DNA from 2 places in the Roseibium sp. SCP15 genome. Region 1 is predicted to be linked to the other one. Evidence: riboswitches for the same ligand, from Rfam matches in the RefSeq annotation. Region 1 holds a riboswitch; the other holds the start of a gene.
The links. A riboswitch is a leader RNA that binds a small molecule or an ion and turns the genes downstream of it on or off. The one in region 1 is predicted to bind FMN.
Positions count from the first base shown of each region.

Region 2: another riboswitch for FMN. It lies ahead of ABLO27_RS02435 (6,7-dimethyl-8-ribityllumazine synthase); the one in region 1 lies ahead of ABLO27_RS07100 (DMT family transporter).

Region 1 is NZ_JBDZYI010000001.1:1,563,284-1,575,581, reverse strand. It holds gene ABLO27_RS07135 (alpha-E domain-containing protein) at 1-409, opposite strand, end outside; gene ABLO27_RS07130 (circularly permuted type 2 ATP-grasp protein) at 417-1,841, opposite strand; gene ABLO27_RS07125 (acyl-CoA carboxylase subunit beta) at 2,267-3,799, shown strand; gene ABLO27_RS07120 (hypothetical protein) at 3,862-4,173, opposite strand; gene ABLO27_RS07115 (hypothetical protein) at 4,420-4,887, opposite strand; gene ABLO27_RS07110 (acetyl/propionyl/methylcrotonyl-CoA carboxylase subunit alpha) at 5,113-7,125, shown strand; gene ABLO27_RS07105 (HAD family hydrolase) at 7,219-7,866, shown strand; FMN riboswitch at 8,059-8,213, shown strand; gene ABLO27_RS07100 (DMT family transporter) at 8,294-9,205, shown strand; gene ABLO27_RS07095 (acylphosphatase) at 9,288-9,575, shown strand; gene ABLO27_RS07090 (NAD-dependent epimerase/dehydratase family protein) at 9,738-10,958, shown strand; gene ABLO27_RS07085 (glycosyltransferase family 8 protein) at 10,968-11,822, shown strand; gene ABLO27_RS07080 (NAD-dependent epimerase/dehydratase family protein) at 11,929-12,298, shown strand, end outside.
Region 2 is NZ_JBDZYI010000001.1:529,836-542,133, reverse strand. It holds gene ABLO27_RS02465 (bifunctional helix-turn-helix transcriptional regulator/GNAT family N-acetyltransferase) at 1-922, shown strand, start outside; gene ABLO27_RS02460 (GNAT family N-acetyltransferase) at 933-1,445, opposite strand; gene ABLO27_RS02455 (SDR family oxidoreductase) at 1,570-2,319, opposite strand; gene ABLO27_RS02450 (CDP-alcohol phosphatidyltransferase family protein) at 2,406-3,269, opposite strand; gene ABLO27_RS02445 (phosphatidylserine decarboxylase) at 3,287-3,991, opposite strand; gene ABLO27_RS02440 (LysR family transcriptional regulator) at 4,149-5,099, opposite strand; FMN riboswitch at 5,519-5,666, shown strand; gene ABLO27_RS02435 (6,7-dimethyl-8-ribityllumazine synthase) at 5,740-6,174, shown strand; gene ABLO27_RS02430 (ABCB family ABC transporter ATP-binding protein/permease) at 6,217-8,055, opposite strand; gene ABLO27_RS02425 (ArsR/SmtB family transcription factor) at 8,178-8,603, opposite strand; gene ABLO27_RS02420 (LysM peptidoglycan-binding domain-containing protein) at 8,742-10,373, opposite strand; gene ABLO27_RS02415 (TIGR00730 family Rossman fold protein) at 10,600-11,217, shown strand; gene ABLO27_RS02410 (GGDEF domain-containing response regulator) at 11,467-12,298, shown strand, end outside.

The sequences.
Region 1 (12,298 bases):
AGGCGAGAAAATCCGGCAGCTTTTCCTGGGTGATTGTCTGCGGATTGACATCAGCAAAGTCGATCCAGGTGGTGTTGATGGCCTCCCAGAGTTCCGCGGTAATTCCGGTTCGCACAGCCCTGGCGTTGTTACGCGCCAATTCAAGGCTGTTGCGAACACTTACCGGATTGTCTTTCGAAAAGACCATGAAATTCACGACGTTGCGAAGGTTCAGCTCGTCATATCTTTCGCTGAAGTCACTGTCGCACCCGGAACAGGACATGGCGAAGGTCCAGTGGGTTCCGTGTTCCTGTCCGGTATGGGACATGATGGCGCCGCGATAGGCGACTTCCAGAAGTTTGGTCACGTTCTGTGCGCGCTCGTGGTAACGAGACATCCAGAACAGTGAAGAAGCGGTTCTTCCAAGCATCTAGTTCTCAGTCCTCAAGTACCCAGGTGTCCTTGGTGCCGCCGCCCTGGCTGGAATTGACGACGAGGGAGCCTTTTTTGAGTGCGACGCGGGTCAACCCGCCCGGTGTGATCCTGACCTGATCGCCGATCAGCACGAAGGGGCGCAGGTCCACGTGACGAGGTGCAACACCGGATGCCACGTGGGTGGGGCAGGCCGACAGCGCGAGGGTCGGTTGGGCGATGTAATTGGAAGGATTGGTTTCCAGTATTTTCCGGAAGTCGGCGATTTCGCGCTTCGAAGCCGTCGGGCCGATCAGCATGCCGTAGCCACCCGAACCGTGAACTTCCTTGACCACAATGTCCTGCAGATTGTCGAGAACATAGGCAAGATCGTCCGGCCGCGAGCAGTTCCAGGTCGGGACATTGTTCAGGATGGGCTTTTGCCCGGTGTAGAATTCAATGATGTCCGGGACGTAAGCGTAAATCGCCTTGTCGTCGGCAATGCCCGTGCCTGGCGCATTGCAGATCGTGACGTTGCCGGCACGATAAGCATCGAAAAGGCCGGGTACGCCAAGCATGCTGTCCGGATTGAAGGTGAGGGGATCGAGGAAGGCGTCATCGATGCGCCGGTAGATCACATCCACCTGCTTCGGATCACGCGTGGTGCGCATGAACACCTTGCCTGCGTCCACGAACAGATCGCGTCCTTCCACCAGTTCAACACCCATGGAATCGGCCAGAAACGCGTGTTCGAAATATGCGGAGTTGTAGATGCCCGGAGTGAGAACAACGACTGTCTGGGCCGATTTGGCCGGATCGGGCGCGACGCTTTCGAGTGTTCGGCGCAACAATTCGGGATACTGCTCCACCGGAGCAACCCTGTGGGTCTGAAAGAGTTCGGGAAACAGCCGCATCATGGTTTCCCGGTTCTCCAGCATGTAGGAAACACCGGAAGGCGTGCGGGTATTGTCTTCCAGAACGTAGAACTCGTTCTCCGAAACCCGGACGAGATCGGTGCCAATAATATGGGCATAGACCTTTCTGGCCGGGGTGAAGCCAGCCATCTCAGGCAGGAAGGCTTCGTTCTGCAAAATGAGATCGGCGGGAATGCGACCGGCCCGCAGGATTTCCTGGCGGTGGTAGATGTCGTGCATGAAGGCGTTCAACGCTCGAACACGCTGGTCTATCCCGGCCGAAAGGCGCCGCCATTCCGATGCAGATATGATGCGGGGGATCGGGTCGAAGGGTATCAGGCGCTCGGTTGCTTCTTCCGCGCCATAAACCGCAAAGGTAATTCCGAGACGGCGGAAAATAGTTTCAGCGTCACGGCCTTTCTTGGTGAGGAAATTGGGTGGCTTGTCTTCAAGCCATTCGGCGAGCCTTGAATATGGCTGGCGTGATCCGCCAGACTCGTCAAGCATTTCATTGAAGAAAGTGCGAGCGTCCGCCATTGCCTCCCCTTTGCTATGCTTCGTTGTTGAGCAATCATGGCAAAATTCTGAAGGGTGTCAAAGGTCAATATCTCGGCGACGCTGCCTGCAAATTAGGCGCACCGGTGGTTGAGTCTGATCCTGGGGTTGTTTTTCCTTCCGCCGCTTACATTCTTCGTTTGGTTGCAAGGAGCTGTGTTTGCCGAATGATTGTCTCGAATGACATTGTTGTGGGGGCATCGTTCAAAACCCTTTGCGGAGCGACTTTTGTTGCTGCTGATGAAAGGCGGTTGAAGGGAGGGAGACCAGAGGCTTTCCTATTGAAGTCGCATACAAAATTTGAGGCATTCTTCACATCGGAGTAAATCTCCATAAGCCCATGTGCTGACTTTGCCGGATTTGTGGATCGTGGTACGGGCTGTGGGAACGAATATTGGGAGGACCGGATGAAAGAAGTTCTGGCCGAATTGGAACGGCGCCGCGAAACGGCACGCCTGGGCGGCGGACAGCGCCGCATCGACTCACAGCATTCCAAGGGCAAGCTGACCGCGCGCGAACGCATCGAAATCCTGCTGGACCAAGGCTCCTTTGAGGAGTTCGACATGTTCAAGCAGCACCGCTGCAATGACTTCGGCATGGAGGAACAGCACATTCCAGGCGACGGCGTGGTGACAGGCTGGGGTACGGTGAACGGCCGGACAATCTATGTGTTCTCGAAAGACTTCACTGTCTTTGGCGGTTCTCTTTCCGAAACGCACGCCGAGAAGATCACCAAGCTGCAGGACATGGCACTGCAGAACAGGGCGCCCATTATTGGCCTGTTCGATGCCGGCGGCGCACGCATTCAGGAAGGCGTTGCGGCTCTCGGCGGTTATGGCGAGGTCTTCAAGAGGAACGTGCTGGCTTCAGGCGTCATTCCGCAGATTTCACTGATCATGGGACCGTGTGCCGGCGGTGACGTTTATTCCCCGGCGATGACCGATTTCATTTTCATGGTCCGCGACACATCCTACATGTTCGTGACCGGTCCCGATGTCGTCAAAACCGTGACGAATGAGACTGTGACTGCAGAAGAGCTGGGCGGCGCATCGATCCACACGACCAAGTCTTCGATTGCGGACGGAGCCTTCGACAACGACGTTGAGGCTTTGCAGGAAATGCGCCGGCTGATCGATTTTCTGCCGGTGAACAATCAGGCAGACCTGCCGGAGCTGACCAACTACGACGATCCGGACCGGGTCGACATGAGCCTGGACACTCTGATCCCTGACAACCCGAACAAGCCCTATGACATGAAAGAGCTTGTCCTGAAAACGGTTGATGAAGGTGATTTCTACGAGTTGCAGGCGAATTTCGCTGCAAACATCATCACGGGTTTCGGTCGTATGGAGGGCCGCACTGTCGGCATCATCGCCAACCAGCCGATGGTACTTGCCGGTGTTCTTGATTCCGATGCCAGCCGGAAGGCGGCCCGGTTTGTCCGCTTCTGCGACTGTTTCAGTATCCCGATTGTGACGTTTGTGGATGTCCCGGGCTTCTTGCCGGGCACGTCGCAAGAGTATGGCGGTCTGATCAAGCACGGAGCAAAGCTGCTCTTTGCCTATTCGGAGGCAACCGTTCCGAAAATTACTGTCATCACCCGCAAGGCCTATGGCGGCGCCTATGACGTCATGAGCTCAAAGCATATCAGTGGCGACATCAACTATGCATGGCCATCTGCCGAGATTGCCGTGATGGGGGCGAAAGGAGCCGTCGAGATCCTGTACCGTACAGAACTTGGAGACGCGGACAAGATTGCGAAGCGGACGAAGGATTACGAGGACCGGTTTGCCAATCCGTTCGTTGCAGCAGAGCGTGGTTACATCGATGATGTCATCCGCCCGCACTCAACGCGCCGACGGGTGGCAAAAGCCTTGGCACTGCTTCGGTCCAAGAAAGCGGAGTTGCCGTGGAAGAAACACGACAATATTCCACTATAACGATATCGTTCCGAGCGAAAAAAACATACACGAGCGGGCCGGCTTTCCGGCCCGTATTCGTTTTAGTCCCAGCGGTTGAAGCCGCGTTGGAACAGAGGTTCTTTGCATTCATAGGCAACAGGGCATTTGCGGTTGTCCCGGGTTGGGCCGTATTGGACAAAAAGAACCTGATTGTAATCGCAGTAGCTTCGGTTTGAGACGAACATTGAATATGTGTACTGGCCGGTCGTAAACACCACAGCACCGTGCTGGCGAACCATGTTCTGGGCTTGTGAACAGGTCAGTTGCCGCAAATCCGGCCGCGCTTCAGCAGCCGTTGTCAAAAAAATGCTGCCAAGCGCAAGGCTGGCTGTCAGCAGATGTGTCTTTCGCATTGAGTTACCTCCCGTATTTTCCGGGCAAGAATGTGCTTATCGATTTCTACGCTAACTTGAAGCTAACAGATCTTACCTTTACGTCAGTTACAAATTTAAGTGTGCAGCAGACTTCACAGCAAGGGTGTGACCGTCACCACAAAAAGCGCGTTCATGAGTTGGCAGGTGGTGTGGTCTTTTCGTGTCAGTGTGACACGTGAGCTAGGAAGAAGTTGGGAATAACGAGCGTAAACCTATGAAATCCGGTTAGTTTCGTTTTTCCCAGTCCGTGGGGCAAACGGTCCCCGGAAGGATTGTTTGGGCGCCTTTCAGGGAAAATCCCGCATAACTGTCGTCGTTGAATTTGACCGCCATCGTCTGGGCTGATCTCAACTTGTGCCAGACGTAGCCGAAACTGTCCGCGCATGTGGCACAGGCACTGCTGACGTAGCCTTGATTGTTGACGGGCAGGTCCAGAATCTCCTGATCGAGGATCAGTTTGATACGAGACTCGGGAGGAGGCGTTTTGCCTTCGATCTCAATATGCAGAAGTGTGCCATTGACTTTGCGCTCCGGATGGCACCAGACCACAAAGTTTGCGCCAACGTTATTGGTTGTCCAATAGCGTGTAAAACCGTCGACCTTTCCACTGTTCCACTTGCCGACTGTTTTGCCCATGGCACCGCTCGACAGTACGGTGGACGCAATCAGAACAATCGTAGCGGCCTTATTCATAAATCCTCCCAAGCGAAATCTTGGTAGTTGTGCCAATCTATTGTTAAAATAACGTAAGAGGAACAATCCTGACGGGCGGTAAATCTGCGGACGAATGATCGAACTACCGTTTCGGCGATCGACGGATGATCTCCATCCGTAAAACACCTCTCGCCCTTTGGATAAGTTGCGCCGCCGTATGGCGCGTCTTACAAACGAAAAAACGATCCAGTTGGGTGGAAATACATGTTCTCGAAAATCCTTGTCGCCAACCGGGGCGAGATAGCGTGCCGGGTTATCAAGACAGCGAGCCGCATGGGCATAAAGACCGTTGCCGTCTATTCAGACGCCGACCGGGATGCCTTGCATGTTGAAATGGCTGACGAGGCGGTTCACATCGGTCCGGCTGCCGCAGCAGAGTCCTATCTCATCGCCGAGAAGATCATCGCTGCCTGCAAGGAAACCGGTGCCGAGGCGGTTCACCCCGGATATGGTTTCCTGTCGGAACGGGCAAGTTTTCCCGAAGCCCTCGCCAAGGAAGGGATTGTATGGATCGGTCCCAATCCGCGTGCGATTGAGGCGATGGGCGACAAGATCGAATCCAAGAAATTTGCCAATGATGCAAATGTCAGCACGGTGCCAGGATATCTCGGCGTCATCGAAACGCCGGACCATGCGGTGCAGATTGCCGAAGACATCGGCTTTCCGGTGATGATCAAGGCGTCAGCCGGCGGCGGTGGCAAGGGCATGCGGATCGCCTGGAACGCGGATGAAGTGCGTGATGGCTATGCAAGGTCGAAGTCCGAAGCAGCGTCTTCCTTCGGTGATGACCGTGTTTTCGTTGAGAAATTCATCGAAAACCCGCGTCACATTGAAATCCAGGTTCTGGGTGACAAGCACGGAAACGCGATTTATCTGGGAGAACGTGAATGTTCGATCCAGCGGCGCAATCAGAAAGTGATCGAGGAAGCGCCGTCGCCGCTTCTGGATGAGGAAACCCGCCGCAAGATGGGCGAACAGGCCGTCGCCCTTGCAAAAGCCGTCGATTACGACAGCGCCGGTACGGTTGAGTTTGTTGCCGGTCAGGACAAGAGTTTTTACTTCCTTGAAATGAACACCCGATTGCAGGTGGAGCACCCGGTGACTGAGCTGATCACCGGCGTCGACCTCGTCGAACAGATGATTAGGGTCGCTGCAGGCGAAGAACTGTCGATTGGGCAGGCTGACGTGAAGCTGAACGGCTGGTCTGTTGAGAGCCGCATTTACGCAGAGGATCCGTACAGGAACTTCCTGCCGTCGATCGGCCGTCTTGTTCGCTATCAGCCGCCGGAAGAGATGTCTACCGAGACGCTTACGATCCGCAATGACACGGGTGTTGTCGAAGGATCCGAAATCTCAATGTTCTACGATCCGATGATCGCAAAGCTGATCACGCATGCCCCGACACGTGCGGAGGCAATCGAAGCCATGAGTTCGGCGCTTGATGCCTTCTATGTTGACGGCATTCAGCACAACGTTCCGTTCCTGACAGCATTGATGAACCATCCGCGCTGGCGTTCAGGCGAGCTGGCGACAAGTTTCATTGCTGACGAGTATCCTGACGGCTTTTCAAATGCGGTTCCTAATGATGAGGCCAATGCGGTTCTTTCCGCTGTTGCCCTTTCCATGGGAGCGCTGGAGCGGGAGAGGCTGGACCATTTGCCGGGACGTCTTCGGCAACATTCCGGAGCGATCCGCGAAGAGTGGGTGGTCAAACTGGACAAGACCTATGTGCCAATCCGATTGGCGGCAGGCTATCCTGGAACACCGGTGGAACTGGACGTTGCCATTGGAGAGGGGCCTGTCATCAATGTGGAATCGGACTGGTCTCCAGGGGACCACATCTGGGCCGGTAAAGTCGGCTCTCGCGAAGTGACGGTTCAGGTCAGACAGGTGACTGGCGGCTATCGACTGGATTGGCAGGGTTATTCCATTCTGGCCAAGGTCATGACACCGCGCATTGCGGAACTCGACCAGTTGATGCCGGAGAAGCTGCCGCCCGATACTTCCAAGATGCTGCTTTGTCCGATGCCGGGATTGGTCGTTTCGATCGCGGTGAGCGAAGGGCAGGAAGTCAAGGCAGGTGAACAGCTCGCTGTTGTCGAGGCAATGAAAATGGAAAACGTGTTGCGCGCAGAGCGAGATTGCGTTGTTTCCGCTATCAAGGCGGACCCGGGAGACAGCCTGGCGGTTGATGCCGTGATCATGGAATTTTCCTGATCGAACAGTGATTGACAGCTAACCGTTTCGCTCGGTACTTCAACGGCCTGTGACAGACGAGTCACGGGCCGTTTTGTTTTCTGCGGAGGGTGCATGGCGTATTCGACTATCCTGTTTGACCTTGATGGGACACTCACAGACCCTTTCGACGGCATAACCCGTTCCATTCAATATGCCCTGGACAAGTTGGATGCTCCTGTACCGGACGCCGGTGACTTGCGTTGGTGTATCGGGCCGCCGCTCTGGGACAGTTTTGAAGTTCTTTTGAAAACAGACGAGCGCGTAAAACTGGATGAGGCGGTGGCTCTTTATCGAGAGCGGTACACGGTTACGGGCCTGTTCGAGAACACATTGATCGAAGGAATTCCTGAAGCTTTGCAGGCTCTGCGTGATGCGGGGTATCGCCTGCACGTGTGTACCTCAAAACCTCATGCATATGCCGGCAAGATTGTGGAGCACTTCGAGCTGATGCCGCATTTCGGAACGGTTTACGGCTCGGAACTCAGTGGGAAGCGGTCCGCCAAGGCGGAGCTGATTGCCCACATCCTTGAAGAAGAAGGCTTGTCAGCGTCGGAAACCGTGATGATCGGCGACCGTAAGCACGACCTCATCGGAGCCAATGCCAACAAAGTCGCGAGCATTGGCGTGCTTTGGGGGTACGGAAGCCATGAAGAACTGGCAGTAGAAGATCCGATTCTGATCGCGCAGCAACCAGCCGAGATCGTCCGACATCTGGGGTAGCTTTGGAAGACCAATGGCTGATTTCCATTGCGGCCGGACGCTTTTCACGAAAATGTCCGGTCGCAAGCAATGTGCAACCGGACCCTGGCACACAGGTTGGGTTCTCGCGCAACGAATGTTTCAGTGATACTGAAAATTTGATGCGGTTATCATTGTCATTGTGAAAAATCGAAGTTAGATAACTGGGCAGAGAACAGTTCTCGGGGCGGGGTGGAAGTCCCCACCGGCGGTATCAGGGAAACCTGGAGCCCGCGAGCGCCTTGGTACAATCGGAAATGTGCCAAGGGTCAGCAGATCCGGTGTGAGGCCGGAGCCGACGGTTATAGTCCGGATGATAGAGAACTTGGTTGCGGGCTCTTCAGTGAGAGCTGGCGGGCGCGTGTCTTTTGGGGCTGTTCTGGAAAATGAACTGGAACGGACCTGAAACATGACGGAACCTTCGGCAACTTTTACTCAAAGACCGCTGCTTGCCGCGTTGGCCATGGTTGGTGCTGGCGCATCGTTTGCGCTCGTCAACGGAGCATTGCAGGCATCCACCATGCAGCTTGGCGTGCCATCCACTTCAGCAGCATTCTGGCAATACGCGCTTGGCCTGCTGGTGGCACTGCCGTGGGTATTGCGCAGAGGCCGCACGGCCTTGAAGACAAACCAGATTGGCTGGCACTTGCTGCGCGGCGCACTTGCCGTTGTCGGCATCCAACTTTGGGTCGCCGGTCTTGCTCGTGTCGAGATCTGGCAAGCAATCGCCCTGGTGATGACCTCTCCATTCTTTGTCATAATCGGTGCCAAACTGTTTTTTGGTGAGCGGGTCGGTATGGTTCGCTGGCTCGCGACCTTTGCGGGCTTTTCCGGTGGCATGGTGATCCTTCAGCCCTGGACGGAAGCCTTTAGCTGGGGAGCCGTGTTGCCGATAGGGGCTGCCGCATTCTGGGCAGGAACGTCCCTGGTTACGAAGAAGCTGACCAGAACGGAGCAGGCCGATTCCATAACGCTGTATCTCTTGTTGCTGCTGACGCCGGTCAACGCCCTTCTGGCGCTGGGCGATGGAGGGATTGTGCCATCCGGAACAGCGCTTTGGCTGCTGGTGGGGGCAGGGGTTCTGACTGTTCTCGCCAACTACCTTCTGACACTTGCCTATCAGAAGGCGGATGCCGCATTTGTTCAGCCATTCGATCATCTGAAACTGCCGTTGAACATTGCAGTCGGTTTTCTCGCTTTCGGCTTTGCGCCGACCGGAGCATTCTGGCCCGGAGCCTTGGTGATTGTGGGAGCTTCACTGCTTGTGATGCTGGAGGAACAGAAGCGAACCGCGCGGCAAACCGCTGCCGGTGAAGTCTGAATTCACGAATTGAAACTCGCGAAATTTCCGGAATCGGCGGTCTTGATTTATGATTCTCCTGTTTTGTTGATTGGAGGGCCCAATGACCGCCGATCCCTTGAACGTTCATGTTCTGATTGAAGGCCGGGTGCAAGGAGTGGGTTACAGGGCTTGGTGCGCTGGAGAGGCAGAAGCGCGCAATCTATCCGGATGGGTTCGAAATCGACGATCCGGAGCCGTTGAGGCTGTGTTTTTCGGCCCGTCGGATACGGTCGTCGATATGCTCGATGTGTTGTGGCAAGGACCTTCCTTTGCCCGGGTCACAACCATCAAGGATCTCGATCCGGTAGATCCGGAAAATGGCGTTTTTGCCATTCGCGATACGATCTAGCCGTTCGTGGCGATTTGCTTGCTGTGTATCAATTACGAAATTCAATGTTGAGTTGTCATTGAAATATCGCAATGATCTGATTTCTCGCGTGGAACAATCAGGACTTTGAGCCGCATGATCCGTGCTGCCGGGCCCTGTGTTGAGTAACCTAGGAGATTTCTCGTGAAGATTGCGATTCTCGGTGGCGACGGTTTTGTTGGTTGGCCAACTTCCCTGCATTTATCCGACCAGGGGCATGAAGTTCATATCATCGACAATTTGAGCCGCCGCTGGATCGATGCCGAACTAGGCGTGCAATCGCTCACACCGATGGATTCCATTCAAGAACGTGTGCGTATCTGGAAACAGGAAACCGGAAAGACCATTCGATTCCATCTCATCGATATCGCCGAGGAATATGAAGTCTTCAAAGCCTGGCTGTCAGAGAACCGTCCCGATGCGATTATCCATTTTGCCGAGCAGCGCGCCGCGCCATACTCAATGAAGTCGGACAGGCACAAGAACTACACGGTCAACAACAACGTCAACGCCACCCACCATCTGCTGAATGCCATGGTCGATCTGGAGCTCGATGCTCATCTGGTCCATCTGGGGACGATGGGCGTTTACGGATACTCCAATGTCGGCGCGGCTATCCCCGAAGGCTATCTGGGGGTCGATGTCGAGACGCTTTCCGGTGAGAAGGCCAATCAGGAAATCCTTTATCCTGCCAATCCCGGCTCGATCTATCACATGACCAAGTGTCTTGATCAGCTGCTCTTCCAGTTCTACGCCAAGAATGATGCGTTGAGGATCACTGACCTGCACCAGGGAATTGTCTGGGGCACCCATACTGAGCAGACGCTGCGCCACAAGCAACTGATCAACAGATTTGACTACGACGGTGATTATGGAACCGTTCTGAACCGCTTTCTCATTCAGGCAGCTATCGATTATCCTCTGACTGTTCATGGTACGGGTGGGCAAACAAGGGCCTTTATCCATATTCAGGACTCGGTGCGCTGCATCGAGATTGCCTTGAAAAATCCACCGCAAAAGGGTGACCGGGTGAAGGTTTTCAATCAAATGACTGAAACCCACCGGGTGAGGGACCTGGCGGAGCTGATCTCCCGTTTGACAGGCGCAAAGGTTGCCTACCTGCCGAACCCGCGTAAAGAAGCACCTGAGAACGAGCTGGTGGTGGAAAACAAGCAGTTTCTGGAGCTTGGTCTCAATCCAATCACGCTGGAAGACGGCCTGTTGGGTGAAGTTGTCGATGTGGCAAAAACGTTTGCCTACAGGGTTGATCGCAGCCGGGTTCCAGCGGTTTCCGCCTGGACGAAGGAAATTGCCGAAGAAATCGAACATGATCCGGAGCACCCGCGTCTCAAGTCGGTTTCCTGAGGACCTGAGATGGTTGATGTTCCCGCGTTCGACCGGGCCCCGGCCAGCAAGACTGCTTACGTCACGCTGGTCACCAACAGGGATTATGTTCTGGGGGCGACCGCACTTTTGCGGTCGCTTCGCCGAACCTGCACCGAATCCGATCTCGTCGTGCTTTTCACCCCGGGTGTCGACCCACGAGACCTTGAGACGCTGCACGAGTTTGAGCCTCGATTGGGATGTTGCCAGCGGTTGCCGACTTCTGCGGCGTTCAACGAACGTCACGAACGAGGCCGACTGCACAAGGCAGCACCTTTCTCCAAGGGCGGCAAACCCGTGTTTCACACACCGCTCGACAATTTCGTCAAGCTGCGACTTTGGCAACTGACGGAATACGAGAAGGTGGTTTTCATCGATGCGGACGCGCTTGTTCTGAAGAACTGCGACAAACTGTTTGCTTATCCCCAATTCTGTGCAGCGCCGAATGTTTATGAGAGTGTCGCCGATTTTCACCGGCTCAACAGTGGTGTTTTCACCGCTGAGCCGAGCATTGCGACTTTCAACGACATGCTGAAAAAGCTGGATCAACCCGGTGTATTTTGGCGTCGCACGGACCAGACCTTCCTCGAAACCTACTTTCCCGACTGGCACGGCCTGCCGGTTTTCTACAACATGTTGCAGTATGTCTGGTTCAATCTGCCTGACCTTTGGCGATGGAGCGACATTCACATCCTGCATTTTCAGTATGAAAAACCCTGGCAGGAAAATCATGAAAGGGCAGATCTTGTTCGCCCGCTGATTGAACTCTGGCAGGCCTACGCAACAGGCAAGGGGATACCGGAAAACGTTTCGCAGCTTGCTGACCCTGGACCTGGAACTTTGTAAGCCCTTCGTTTGCCGCACGCTGTTGGAGTATAAGAACTCCGACTCGCGCCCTTGTCGGGCAGACTTCAAAGCCAACCACGCGTGAGCGTTTTTCCGGGACCTCCTGATGCATGTACTCATTACCGGTGCCAACGGTATTGTCGGCCGTTTCATTACCAGACGGATGCTGGATCTTGGCCATGGCGTGACCGTGCTCGGCCGGCAACCGATGGAAGGTTGGACGACTAGGTTTTGTCAGTTTGACCTGTCGGAAGTGTCTGAAGAACTGCCGGAAGCAGATGTGCTCGTTCATTGTGCGTTTCAGCATGAACCGGGTAAATATCGTGGAGGCGAGGGCGACGATCCTCATGGGTTCATCCAGGCGAATGTCGAAGGAACGCAGCGTTTGTTCGAAGCTGCAAAGCAGGCAGGTGTTCGGCACTGCGTGTTTCTCTCCAGCCGGGCTGTCTACACGGATACCGGCAACTGGGTTGTCT
Region 2 (12,298 bases), 1.0 Mb from region 1:
CGATATCCGCGCCGCCTCGCGACAGCTGGTGCGTGAACTTGGGTTTCTCGACAAGACGATCGCTGGAACGGATCTGTCCGCCTCCGGTGTGCACGCCGTTCTTGAAATCGGCCTCAATCCGGGCCTGACCGCAAAGGACCTTGCAGCGAAACTCAAACTCGAGAAATCGACCATCAGCCGCCTTCTGAAGTCACTGGAAAATCGAGGGGAAATCCAACAGACCAGATCAGATACCGATGGCAGGGCTTTTGGTCTGAGCCTGACAGACGTCGGGAAAGAGACACTTGAAGCCATCGACCGGTTCGGCGATGACCAGGTACATGGGGCGCTCTCACGCATTCGGGGAAGCAATGCGCAGGCTGTGGCTGAAACCCTTGCAGCCTATGCGGACGCCCTTTCACCGGACCAGGAAAGCAATGCCGACACGGCGCACACATACGAGATTGTCGAAGGCTACCAGACCGGTATGATCGGAGATGTCGCCGCGCTTCACGCCCGAACCCACGGTCCCATCATTGGCATGGGGCCGACCTTTGAAAGCGTTGTTTCAAACGCGATGGCCGAATTCATGCCCCGGATCGGCAATCCTGTAAACAACAGCTGGTGCGTGGTGGAAAACGGCGAGATCATCGGATCCATCAGCATTGATGGCGAAGACCTTGGAAACAACATTGCGCATTTGCGCTGGTTCATTCTTTCAGAGCGGCTTCGAGGCCTGGGACTGGGCAAAGATCTCCTGCTCAAGGCCCTTGTGCACTGCGATGAACACGGCTTTGAAGAAATCCATCTTTGGACCCTGAAGGGCCTGGATGCGGCCCGCAGCCTTTATGAAAGAAACGGCTTTGAACTGGCTGACGAATATGTCGGAGATCAGTGGGGCAAATCCGTAACCGAACAGATGTTTATTCGGCGCAAACCCTGACGTTCCACATTCACGGTCCCCATAGCGCAGGTTCCTGCCAGGGGACCGGAACCACCAGTTTTCCTTTCAACCCGGCGCCGTATTCATTCAACTCCACTGACTGCCAAGCCTCCTGCCATTCTTCGGGCAACGGAAATGGTGCTGACACGCCCGTTTCCGGCCTGAAGCCAAACCGGCTGTAGTAGAGCGGATCGCCCAAGACCAGACTGCTGACCGCCCCCAGTTCCCTGCACTTTTCCAACCCGCTGCGGACAAGCCTGCTTCCAACTCCCTGTTTCTGGTATTCAGGGAGCACACAAAGCGGACCAAGCAGCGCAACAGGTAGTGAGCTCGTTTCGACGGTGCACATCGTGAATGCAATATGCCCCACGATGTCACCATTGATGACAGCGACCTCGGAACAGACGCGGTCTTCACATTCCAAAAGACTGCGAACCAGCGGCATCAAGTCCTCATCCGGAAAAGCTGCTCGATAGAGAACCTCCAAGACCGGCAAATCGGAAATGGAGCATGCTCGCAACATATGTTCTCCGCTCACGTCTCACCTCGCATTCAATCCATGTAAAGCTCTGGAAAGACTATGTCCGGAACATCGTTCTTCGGTCAATTTGGTCTGCAATTCGATCTCGTCAGGTCGCTGCTTGCAATCAGGCCTTGGTGATCGAGTTGCCACCATCACACAGCATTGCGGACCCGGTCACAAATGAACCGGCGTCAGACAGCAAAAACAGTGCAGCTCGGGCAATTTCTTCCGGCTGAGCCATTCGCTTGAGCGCATGCAGCCCGGCAATATATTCGTGGAAGGCAGCATCATCTCCGGCCATCTCTGTCTTTGTACCACCAGGCAAAAGCGCATTCACCCTGATGTTCTCTGTGCCATGTTCCACGGCGAGCACCTGCGTCAACCCGATCAACCCGGCCTTTGCGGCTGCATAGGCGGCCATTCCAGGCAAACCGATCGTGTGACCGACAAAAGTCGATGTGAAAACAATCGCCCCTCCGCCGACGGTTTTCATTGCCGGTATCTGGTGTTTTGCCGCCAGAAAGGCGCTGGTGAGATTGGTGGTGACCACATGGTTCCAAGTGTCGAGATCCATGTCCGAAACAGGCCCCAAGTCTCCGAGGGTTCCCGCATTGTTGAATGCACCGTCCAGCCCGCCGAAGGTCTCAATCGCAACGTCGACCGAAGCTTTTGAGAATTCCGGATCGGTCACATCACCTGCAAAGATCGCAATCCGGCCCGCGGCATCTGGCAAGGAGGCCCTGACCTCTTCCAACCGGGCCTTTCGCCGAGCTGCGAGTACCAGGTTCGCCCCGGCCTCGGCAAAAAGCTTCGCAGCTGCAGCGCCAATTCCGCTGCTGGCTCCGGTAATCAGAATGGTTTTTCCGTGTAACATTTCTGGCTCCTCATTTGATTGAGGATGCCTATTTGAAGCAGATATTCGCGTTCAGAAACCCGATTTGCGAGTATCGGCCCGAAATCTCAACCGCCGTGATCCTTGTCCCGGTCGGCAATGTTGTCGAGATCAGTGTCGCATTCATCGCCATCACCGCCCAGCGCAAGGTTCTCATCGGCAAGAACGAGCTTGCGATGCGCCTGCCATGAGAATGGAATGGTCAGCAGATAAAGAACGGCGCCACCAGCCAGCATTCGGAACGGATAACTGACGGTCAGAGCAACGACCAGAACCGCGAACACGAACAGTGGCAAGACAAAGTCGCGGCGAACACGAGTTCCGAGCGTCTTGCCGGAGTAGGTTGGCAATCGGCTGATCAACAGATAGGCAATGCCAATTGTATAGGCGGCAACGAAAGCCGCTTCGGCAAACCAGTGTGGAAACAGTCCGAGAAAATCCAGGTAAAGCGGCAAAAGAACAGTCAGAGCCCCAGCCGGCGCCGGCACCCCGGTGAAAAAACGGGAAGCCCAGGCCGGTTTGTCAGGATCATCCAGAGCAACGTTGAACCGGGCCAATCTCAAGGCAGACGAAATTGCAAATATCAGCGCCGCGATCCAACCGAGATTGCCTGCATCCTTCAGGATCCACAGATAGAGCATCAAGGCCGGCGTTACGCCGAAATTGACGAAGTCGGAGAGTGAGTCCAGCTCGGCACCGAACCTTGAAGTGCCCTTCAACATCCGGGCGACGCGACCGTCCAGTCCATCCAGAACAGCTGCAAGCAGCACGGCACCGACCGCAAACTCCCAACGCCCTTCGAAAGCCATTCGAACGGCAGTCAGTCCCGAGCAAAGCGCCAGTAGGGTCACCATGTTCGGCAGGATCAAGCGCAGTGGAACGCGCCTGAACCGAGGCGTTTGCTGCATATTGCTGTTGTCGGTATCCGGCATCTGGTTCACGCGTAACCTCAGCTCACACGCGTCAGGACTTGACCGGCCGCTTCGGCCTGCTTGAGATCGGCCAGTACCGTCTCACCCGCGATCATTGTTTGACCAAGCGCGACCTTCGGCTGCGTTCCGACCGGGAAATACACATCCAGACGTGAGCCGAACCGGATCAGCCCAAACCTGTCGCCTGCGGAAATGGACTCCCCTTCCCGCACGAAACAGACGATACGGCGCGCTACCAGTCCGGCGATCTGAACTACGCCGATCTGCGTGTCGCCCGTGTCGATCACCAGACCGTTCCGCTCGTTGTCGTCACTTGCCTTGTCGAGTTCAGCATTCAGGAACTTGCCGGCCCTGTAGGCCACACGCAGGATCCTGCCGCTGACCGGTGCACGGTTCACGTGGCAGTTGAACACGTTCATGAAGATCGAGACCCGCATCAACGGTTCGCTACCCAGCTCCAGCTCTTCCGGCGGACGTGCCAGTCCGACATGGCTGACGACACCATCAGCCGGAGAGATGACCAGTCCTTCTGCAACCGGAGTCACTCGTTTCGGATCCCGGAAGAAGTAACAGACCCAACCGGTCAAAATGAGACCGATCCAGAACAGCGGATCAATGAACCAGCCGACGACAAGCGTTGCCACCAACGCTATGGCAATGAACGGCCAGCCCTCCCTGTGGATCGGGACCATGGCTTTGGTGACTGAATCTACAATCGACATCAAAATCTTCCGATTTCAGACCAGGTGCGGTCTGCTTTTAATTCCGGCGGTCTGCGACCCTGAAATTGCCGAGTGCCGAATATGCACCTGATGCGCTTATCTTTCCCACCGCTTCTAGAGGCTTTTTCAGTCAATGAGAACCGGCTTTTAAGGAAAATCATGTTGTTTGCCGCTGCCTTTCCCCTAACTTCGATGCGCTAGGCAAGCGATAGTCTGTTTCCCAGTAGGCAGGCCTGCCGTATTTGGAAAGAAGAAAGTCCACAAATGTTGTGATTTTGGGTGGAATAAACTTCGCTGGCGGATAGACCGCATAGATGTTTCCTGTCCGAGCAATCGGAAAATCCGGCATGACTTCAACAAGCCGGCCATCTCGAAGATCTTCCCAGACATGCGCCAATGACTTGACGGTCAGACCCAGTCCGAAAATGGCTGCGTCATAAGCAAAGTCGCCGCTGTCTCCCGAGATCACCGGGTTTGTAATGTGATAGGCGATCTCTCCCTCCGGCCCCTGAAAGTACCAGACCGGCATCGGCTCGAACCCGATACAGTCGTGAGATCGCAAGTCGTCGGGCGATTTCGGCATTCCCTTGCGCGAGATGTACTCGGGACTGGCGCACAAGACCCTTTGATTGCCCCCCAGTTTGCGCGCGATCAGGCTTGAATCGGGCAGCGGAGCTCCGCGGATTGCCATATCGTAGCCCTCATCAACGAGATCCACGATGCGATCCGTCATGTCCACGTCCAATCTTAGATCGGGATAAAGCTGCCGATATTCCAGAAGGTAAGGCAGAATGTGCTTGCGCCCGAAAAAAACGTTCAACGAGATCCTCAAAGTGCCGCGCGGCGTATCCTCCGAGGCGTCGATCAAGGCCTTGGCCCGGTCCATTTCTCCCAGAGCATTGCACGCGTGGCGCAAGAAGACCTGACCGGCCTCAGTCAAACCTGTACGCCGAGTGGTTCTGGCGACAAGTTGAGATCCGAGCTCCTTCTCCAGATTGCTCAACCTGCTGCTTGCCGCCGACGGCGACAAACCGAATTCCCGACCCGCGGCCGAAAGGCTTCCCAGCTCGGCCACTCTTTTGAAAAACTTGAGATCGTCCAGACGCATTATTCGAAACTTTCGAAAGATATGTTCGAGATTAGCCCAATTCTTCGAAAGAACTCAATATGGGATAACCGGCTCAAAGATTGAAAGGAGCCGAGCATGATGCATACCGGAGATATTTTTGAGCAGCGCGCCCGAGCCGCCCGTCATCGTGAGCTGCGTGCGCTGGCACGAGCCTTATCGGGTTTTCTTTTCCGCCCGATGACGGGTCGAGCCGTGGGACAAATCCCTGCAAGCCGGGCCCTCTATCCCGTCAATGACCAGAGGGTGCACGATAAAGACCATGCTGCGTGAGATCGGCCCGGCAAAGGCGTGGTTAACGATACCGACGACATCTCGCCTCCGTGGAGTTCGATAAACAATTTGTAAGCTCATTTTGCAAATTCTCATCTTGCCTTGAGAAGAGACGCCTGCCAGAAACACGCTGTTCTCAGGGCGGGGTGAAATTCCCCACCGGCGGTAAGCGGCAAGTGCCGCAAGCCCGCGAGCGCCTTCCTTTTTGGAAGGGTCATGCAGACCAGGTGCGATTCCTGGGCCGACGGTCATAGTCCGGATGAAAGAGAAACTGCGGCCAGGCCATCAAAGGTGGCTCGGTGTGCATGTGATCGCCTTGGGTGACGTGTCACTAACTACGGAGATCAAAATGACACACACCCGCTACGCCTTTATCAAAGCCGGCTGGCACTCAGATATTGTTGACCAGGCCCTTGTCGGTTTTCAGCATGTAATCCCGTCCGACAACATTGACGTCTTCGACGTTCCCGGCGCATTCGAGATGCCTCTCGCCGCACGTGACCTGGCCCAGACTGGAAAATATGCTGCGATCGCGGCCGCTGCGCTCGTCGTTGACGGTGGCATCTACCGCCATGATTTCGTTGCCCAGGCTGTCGTCAGCGGCCTGATGCAGGCCGGACTTGATACAGGCGTACCGGTACTGTCCGTTTCCCTGACACCGCATCACTTCCAGGAAACCGATCACCACAAGAAGATTTATCGGGAACACTTCGTTCTCAAGGGCCGTGAAGCTGCGGAAGCTGCGCTTCGCATAGGCGATTTCCGCGCCCAGATCAAAGCCTGATCGGGGACCGCGAAGGAGGGTCTCCCCTCCTTCGCCCTCACATCACTTTGCCGGAACGTAATCTGCAGTCTGACCGCGCGTGACAATCCCAAGATCGTCGTTTTCCCGGGCTGCACGCAGACGCTCTTCGGCCTCATCAGCTTCGCGCTGGCGGGCCCACATGGAGGCATACAGCCCACCTTTTTCCAAGAGCTCCATGTGCTTGCCACGTTCTGCAATCTGCCCCGCTTCCAGAACAATAATCTGATCCGCATTGACGACGGTCGACAGGCGGTGCGCGATGACAAGCGTGGTCCGGTTCTGGGAGACTTCGTCGAGAGCCGACTGGATCTCCCGCTCCGTATGTGTGTCGAGCGCGGATGTCGCTTCGTCCAGAATGAGGATCGGTGGTGATTTCAAGATGGTTCGTGCAATCGCCACGCGTTGCTTCTCGCCACCGGAAAGCTTTAACCCGCGTTCACCGACTTCGGACGCGTAGCCTTGAGGCAGCCTTTCGATGAAATCATGGATCTGTGCCATACGAGCAGCTTCGACAACCTCCTCATCGGTCGCCTCCGGCCGGCCGTAGCGGATATTGTAGGCAATCGTGTCGTTGAAGAGCACCGTATCCTGCGGAACCATGCCTATGGCGTGACGCACGCTATCCTGGGTAACGTCGCGGACGTCTTGTCCGTCGATTTCGACAGATCCACCTGTGACATCGTAAAACCGAAAAAGCAGTCTGGAAATGGTGGACTTGCCCGCTCCTGAAGGCCCGACGATTGCGATGGTCTTGCCTGCAGGAACCTCGAAATCGATGCCTTTCAGGATCGGCCTGTCCGGATCGTAGTGAAAGCGGACATCCTTGAAGGCAATCTTGCCTTCCACGGCCCTCAGTGGCTCGGCATCCGGCTTGTCCTGGATTTCTGCTGGTACGAGCAGCAGATCAAACATCGCTTCGATATCGGCGAGGCCCTGACGGATTTCCCGGTAAAGGTAGCCAATGAAGTTCAGAGGGATAGAAAGCTGCATCAAAAGCGCATTGATGAGCACGAAATCGCCGATATTCTGTTCACCAGCCATGACCGCTTTGGCAGACAGCCCCATGCAGGCAGCCATGCCAACGCCCAGGATCACTGCCTGACCGAGGTTCAACCAGGCCAGCGACGTCCAGGTTCTTGTTGCCGCCTTCTCGTATTTGGCCATGGAGACATCGAACCTTTCAGCCTCCATCTTCTCATTGCCGAAATACTTGACGGTTTCGAAGTTCAGCAGACTGTCGATGGCTTTTGAATTCGCATCCGTATCGCTGTCATTCATTTCCCGGCGGATATTGATGCGCCAATTCGAGGTCTTGATGGTGAACCAGACATAGATCACGATCATCACCGCGACGATGACCACATAGAAGAATCCGAATTGGTACCAGATCACCGCTGCCATAATGGCGAATTCCAGGATGGTCGGGAAGCCATTCAGAACCGTGAAGCGGACAATGGACTCAATGCCCTTCACGCCACGTTCGATCACACGGCTGAGCCCACCCGTCCGTCGCGCCAGATGAAATCTCAGGGAAAGACGGTGCAGATGCTGGAACGTCAAATATCCCAACTGGCGGACGGCATGCTGACCGACACGAGCAAAGAGTGCATCGCGAAGCTGGTTGAAGGCGACAGCCAGAACGCGCGCTGCGTTGTAGGCCAGAACCAGCATGACTGGAGCGACAATAAAGGCGGGAAGATCGGCTACTTCTCCGGTCAGCGCGTCGGTTGCCCAGGCAAAGAAATACGGAGACAGGACAGTCACGATTTTCGCAATCACAAGCGCGAATATCGCCAGAAGGACCCTGTTCTTCAGATCCGGGCGGTCAGACGGCCAGATGTAGGGCCAAAGGTTTGCCAGTGTCGTGAGCGTATTGCCTTCGTCGGCACTGACTGCCTTTCGGCCCTGTGCCTGGCTGGATTGGCTGCCTGAAGCCGCGGCCGAAGGCTTTCGCGGCGAGGTGGCTGAATGATCGGACAATACTATTCTCCAGACTGCTGTTTGCAGCCGTCTATCTGCTGATTGGTCTCGGCAACCGGGCTATGTGCGGTGGATGTGTCAACGCCGAGTGAGTTCAGGTGGGTCCAGAATTCTTGAGAGCAATGAGCCGCTTTGCCGAGAATCTCACGATTCAAGAGGTAGTGGCAGTTTCGCCCACGTGTGTCACAAGTCAGGAGGCCTGCTTCCTTCAGCACCTGCAAATGCTGAGAAACAGTCGACTGAGCCAGTGGAAGGTGGTTCACGATTTCACCGCAACAGGCTTCTTCCTGTGCGGCCAACTGCTTGATAATGGCCAATCGCGCCGGATGTCCCAGCGCCCGAAAAATCGCAGCGAGCTCTTCACAACTCGCCAGACCTTCCTTCGAATCCGCGCAAGCTCCTGCATGCGGAGCCTTCGTCCCGCTCATTCGGCCACTCCCTCGCTCACATCAATTTGTCTCATCGGTGATATGCGATGAATTGACCAAAAAACAAGAGGCGGAAACAAAAAGGCTGAAGACCGTCTCCGATCTTCAGCCTTCTGATGCATTTCCCAAGGACTGGCTTCAGCCGTTCTGCTCTGTATCCTCGGCAGGTTTTGGCCAGTTCAGGTCACCTTCGGGTGTCAGGAACACCTGCCCCGGATAAATGAGATCCGGATCGCGGATCTGGTCCTGGTTGGCCTGATAGATCGTGGTGTAACGCACCCCGTCACCGTAAAGACGACGGGAGATGCGCCAGAGGTTGTCACCCTTGCGAATGATCACGACCGGAAGAGCCTTTTGAACCGCAGCTTCCTGGCTGTTTCCACTGCCACTTGCCCCGGACGCCACAACTTTTGTCAACACGACCTGTTGATCCTGTTCCTTTTCGAAAGTCACTGCCGCGCGTGCATCAACCTTGCCACCATCCTTGGAAATCAGATCGGCCCGGACTTCCACGTTACCCTCAGCAACGTTCTTGGTCCCCTCGACAAGCCACTTGCCGCTGGCATTGACCTGCGCCTCGCCCTGGAACTCTTCACCGACATAAACCCGGACGGACGAGCCCGGCTCACCGGTGCCGGCGACGTAGACCTTGTCTTTTTCCGACTCCACGGCCTCAACGGTGACGGTTCTCCCGGACGTTTGAAGCGAATCCTGCGCATCCGATCCCACCTGCGTAGAACCTGTCGAAGTTGCAGCAACCTGGGTGTTGGTGCTGGCTTCGGAGCCCCCTGCCTGTGAAGCTTCAGACGATGCAGGCTGGGTATCAGTCGAAGATGCGGTCTGCGCTGATTGGGCCTGAGAAGCGGTTGTTGTAGCTGTGTCGGCAACGGATGTGGAAGTTGCAGTTTCGTCAGCTGAACTGCTGTTGGCTGCTGCTGTGCTGCCAGATGAAGGTTCATCCTGAGCGGTCGAAGAAGCGTCTTTCGGCAAAGAGGCTACCTCGGTTTCGGTTCCACCCTGTTCCTCATCGGCCGGGGTACCACTTGCCTGGTCGGTCCCGGTTGATACAGCAGGCTTGCCTTCCGATGGTGCATCCGTTTTCGCGGTGACAACCGCTTCGCTTTGCCGTGCGCCTTGGGCGCCGGACTGCGCAACCACTACCTCGGTTTCAGGTTTCTGCAAGATGTCAGAAGGACCTTCTGGCGAGTTCAGGACGACAAGGGGCTGTTCCTTGCCGTCTTCAGGAACTGAGACAGCCAAGCGCTGCCCGGACTGCTCAATCGACTTGCCTTCTCCATCGTGCACTTCAAGGCCAACGTCGTAGTCACCGGGCTTCAGCGGCTCATCAAGGATGATGGTCCACTCACCTGCTTCGTTGGCAATGCTCTTTCCAACCACTTCACCATTTGCCGTCAAGGCAACGATCGCTCCAGCATCCGAACGGCCGGCCACAACGGTCTCACCTGTGGGCTCGACGCCAACAACATCGAAGCTGGGCCCTTTCACCGCTGAATCAGGGACAGGCGCTTCTGCGGTTTGCTCTGCAGTAGACTGGGATGTGACGTTCTCTGCCGGACTATCTGCAGGCTTCGCAGCTTCGGCGGTCTTTTCCTGCGTTTCCTCAACCGCTTTGGCCGGGGCGGACTGTGTGTCTTCAGCGGTCTGGAATGGAAGACGTCCTGTATCCCGGTAGACATAGCCCGTTGCCAGCGCGGCCAGTCCCACAGGCACCGCCACGATCAAAGTCCAGATCAATGTCTGTTTATTCATTGCTCATCCCAACCAGAAAAGCCGGCAAACCCTGGCTGGCATTTCTGTATCTCTTCGGTCTGTAAGTTGCGGCATTCAGGGGCGTTCCCCCTTGCCGTCACAAATTCTTTATTCGGCCCCATGCATAGCTCTTCTTTGAAGGCTCGGCAAGAAAACCTGCTTGTGAACCAAGGTCTTTCAAACAGAATGCTTGACCTGCGGACAGTCACAATGCACATCTTGCGTTATGAATACGGTTTCACAAAATCAGCTCAAAAGCGTCTGTGTTTACTGTGGCTCTAGCTTCGGCTCAGATCCATCTCACGAAGCAGCGGCGACGCGTCTCGGCCAGCTCATAGCGGAAGCCGGCCTGCGTCTCGTTTACGGCGGCGGCTCTGTAGGCCTCATGGGTACTGTCGCCAATTCGGCGCTTGAATCTGGCGGTGACGTTACAGGCATTATCCCACACTTCCTGGAAAAACGGGAAGTCATGCTCGACACCCTGGAAGACCTCATCGTCACCAAGGACATGCATGAGCGCAAACACCTGATGTTTCAAAAGTCCGACGCGTTCATCGCCCTGCCGGGTGGTATCGGGACATTGGAAGAAGCGGTCGAAATGATGACCTGGGCACAGCTCGGTCAGCACAAAAAGCCGGTACTTCTGGCAAACATCCACGGTTTCTGGTCACCATTGCTCGAATTGTTCGATCACATGCGGGCACAAGGCTATATCCGGCCGGAGACCGAAGTGCCGTATCTGGTGGCAAATCAAATCGAGGACATCCTGCCGATGCTCTCGCAGGCAGTCTCGGGCGCATCACCCAAACCGCCGGGTGACTTTGCTTCCATGTCCGACCTGTAGCGCAAAATCCGGTTGGGAAATTGCTGGATCACGGCACATTCTGAAAAGACAAAGCCGTGATCACTGCGACTTCAGTGCAGTTTCGGCAAAGTGATACAGTTTTCTGGAAAACGTATTTTACCTTACGTTATGCAAATAACGATAGGCTCGCGCAATGTCGTCAGATGTATATAGTCCCGTGCATCAATTTGAAGTCTCTTGAATTGGATAGTAACGTCGCCAAAAGAAACAGCAGTTACAGGCAGTTCCATGCAAACAACTCTCCTGGTTGAAGACGCTTCGTTCTTTGAAAAGGCGATCGTCAAGAAATTGCATGAAGTCGGCAGACACCAGATCATGGTTGCACGCAGCTATGATGAAGCGGAAAACTGCCTGAATTTGCCCATCGGCGAGCCGGACCTGGCGCTCGTTGACCTGACCTTGCCGGACGCTTCAAACGGCGAGATCGTGGATCTGTGTGCAAAGTGGAACATTCCGACGATTGTCTTCACCAGCCGTTTCGATCCAAGAACGCGCAGCAAGATGCTCAGCAAAGGCGTCATCGATTATGTTCTGAAGGATTCCCCCGGTAGCCTGGACTATGTCGCTGAACTGATCAGAAAACTTGCGCAGAACCCCGATATCGGCATCCTCGTGGTCGATGATGCCACGGTGGAACGTGAAGCGATTTCGCAAATCGTCTCCAAACATCTTTATAAAGTGTATCAGGCTTCCTCTACCGATGAAGCGTTGAAATGCCTCAAGGAAAACAAGGACATCAAGCTCGTCCTTGCTGACTACTTCATGCCGGGAAAGGATGGCTTCGCTTTTCTGAAGACCATTCGGCGCCATCACAGCTCGGAAGAAGTCGGCGTGATCGGAATGTCTTCCTACGCCAATTCCGACAACCGGGTCAGGTTCCTGAAATACGGCGCTGCTGATTTCGTCGACAAGAACTGCTCGCCGGAAGAACTGCTGCTTCGGATTTCCCAGAACCTGGACTACATCTACCGCATCGAGGAACTGAACAACCTGGCAATGCGGGACTCGTTGACAGGGCTCTACAATCGCCGCTTCCTTCTGGACGAAGTTTCCAACGAAG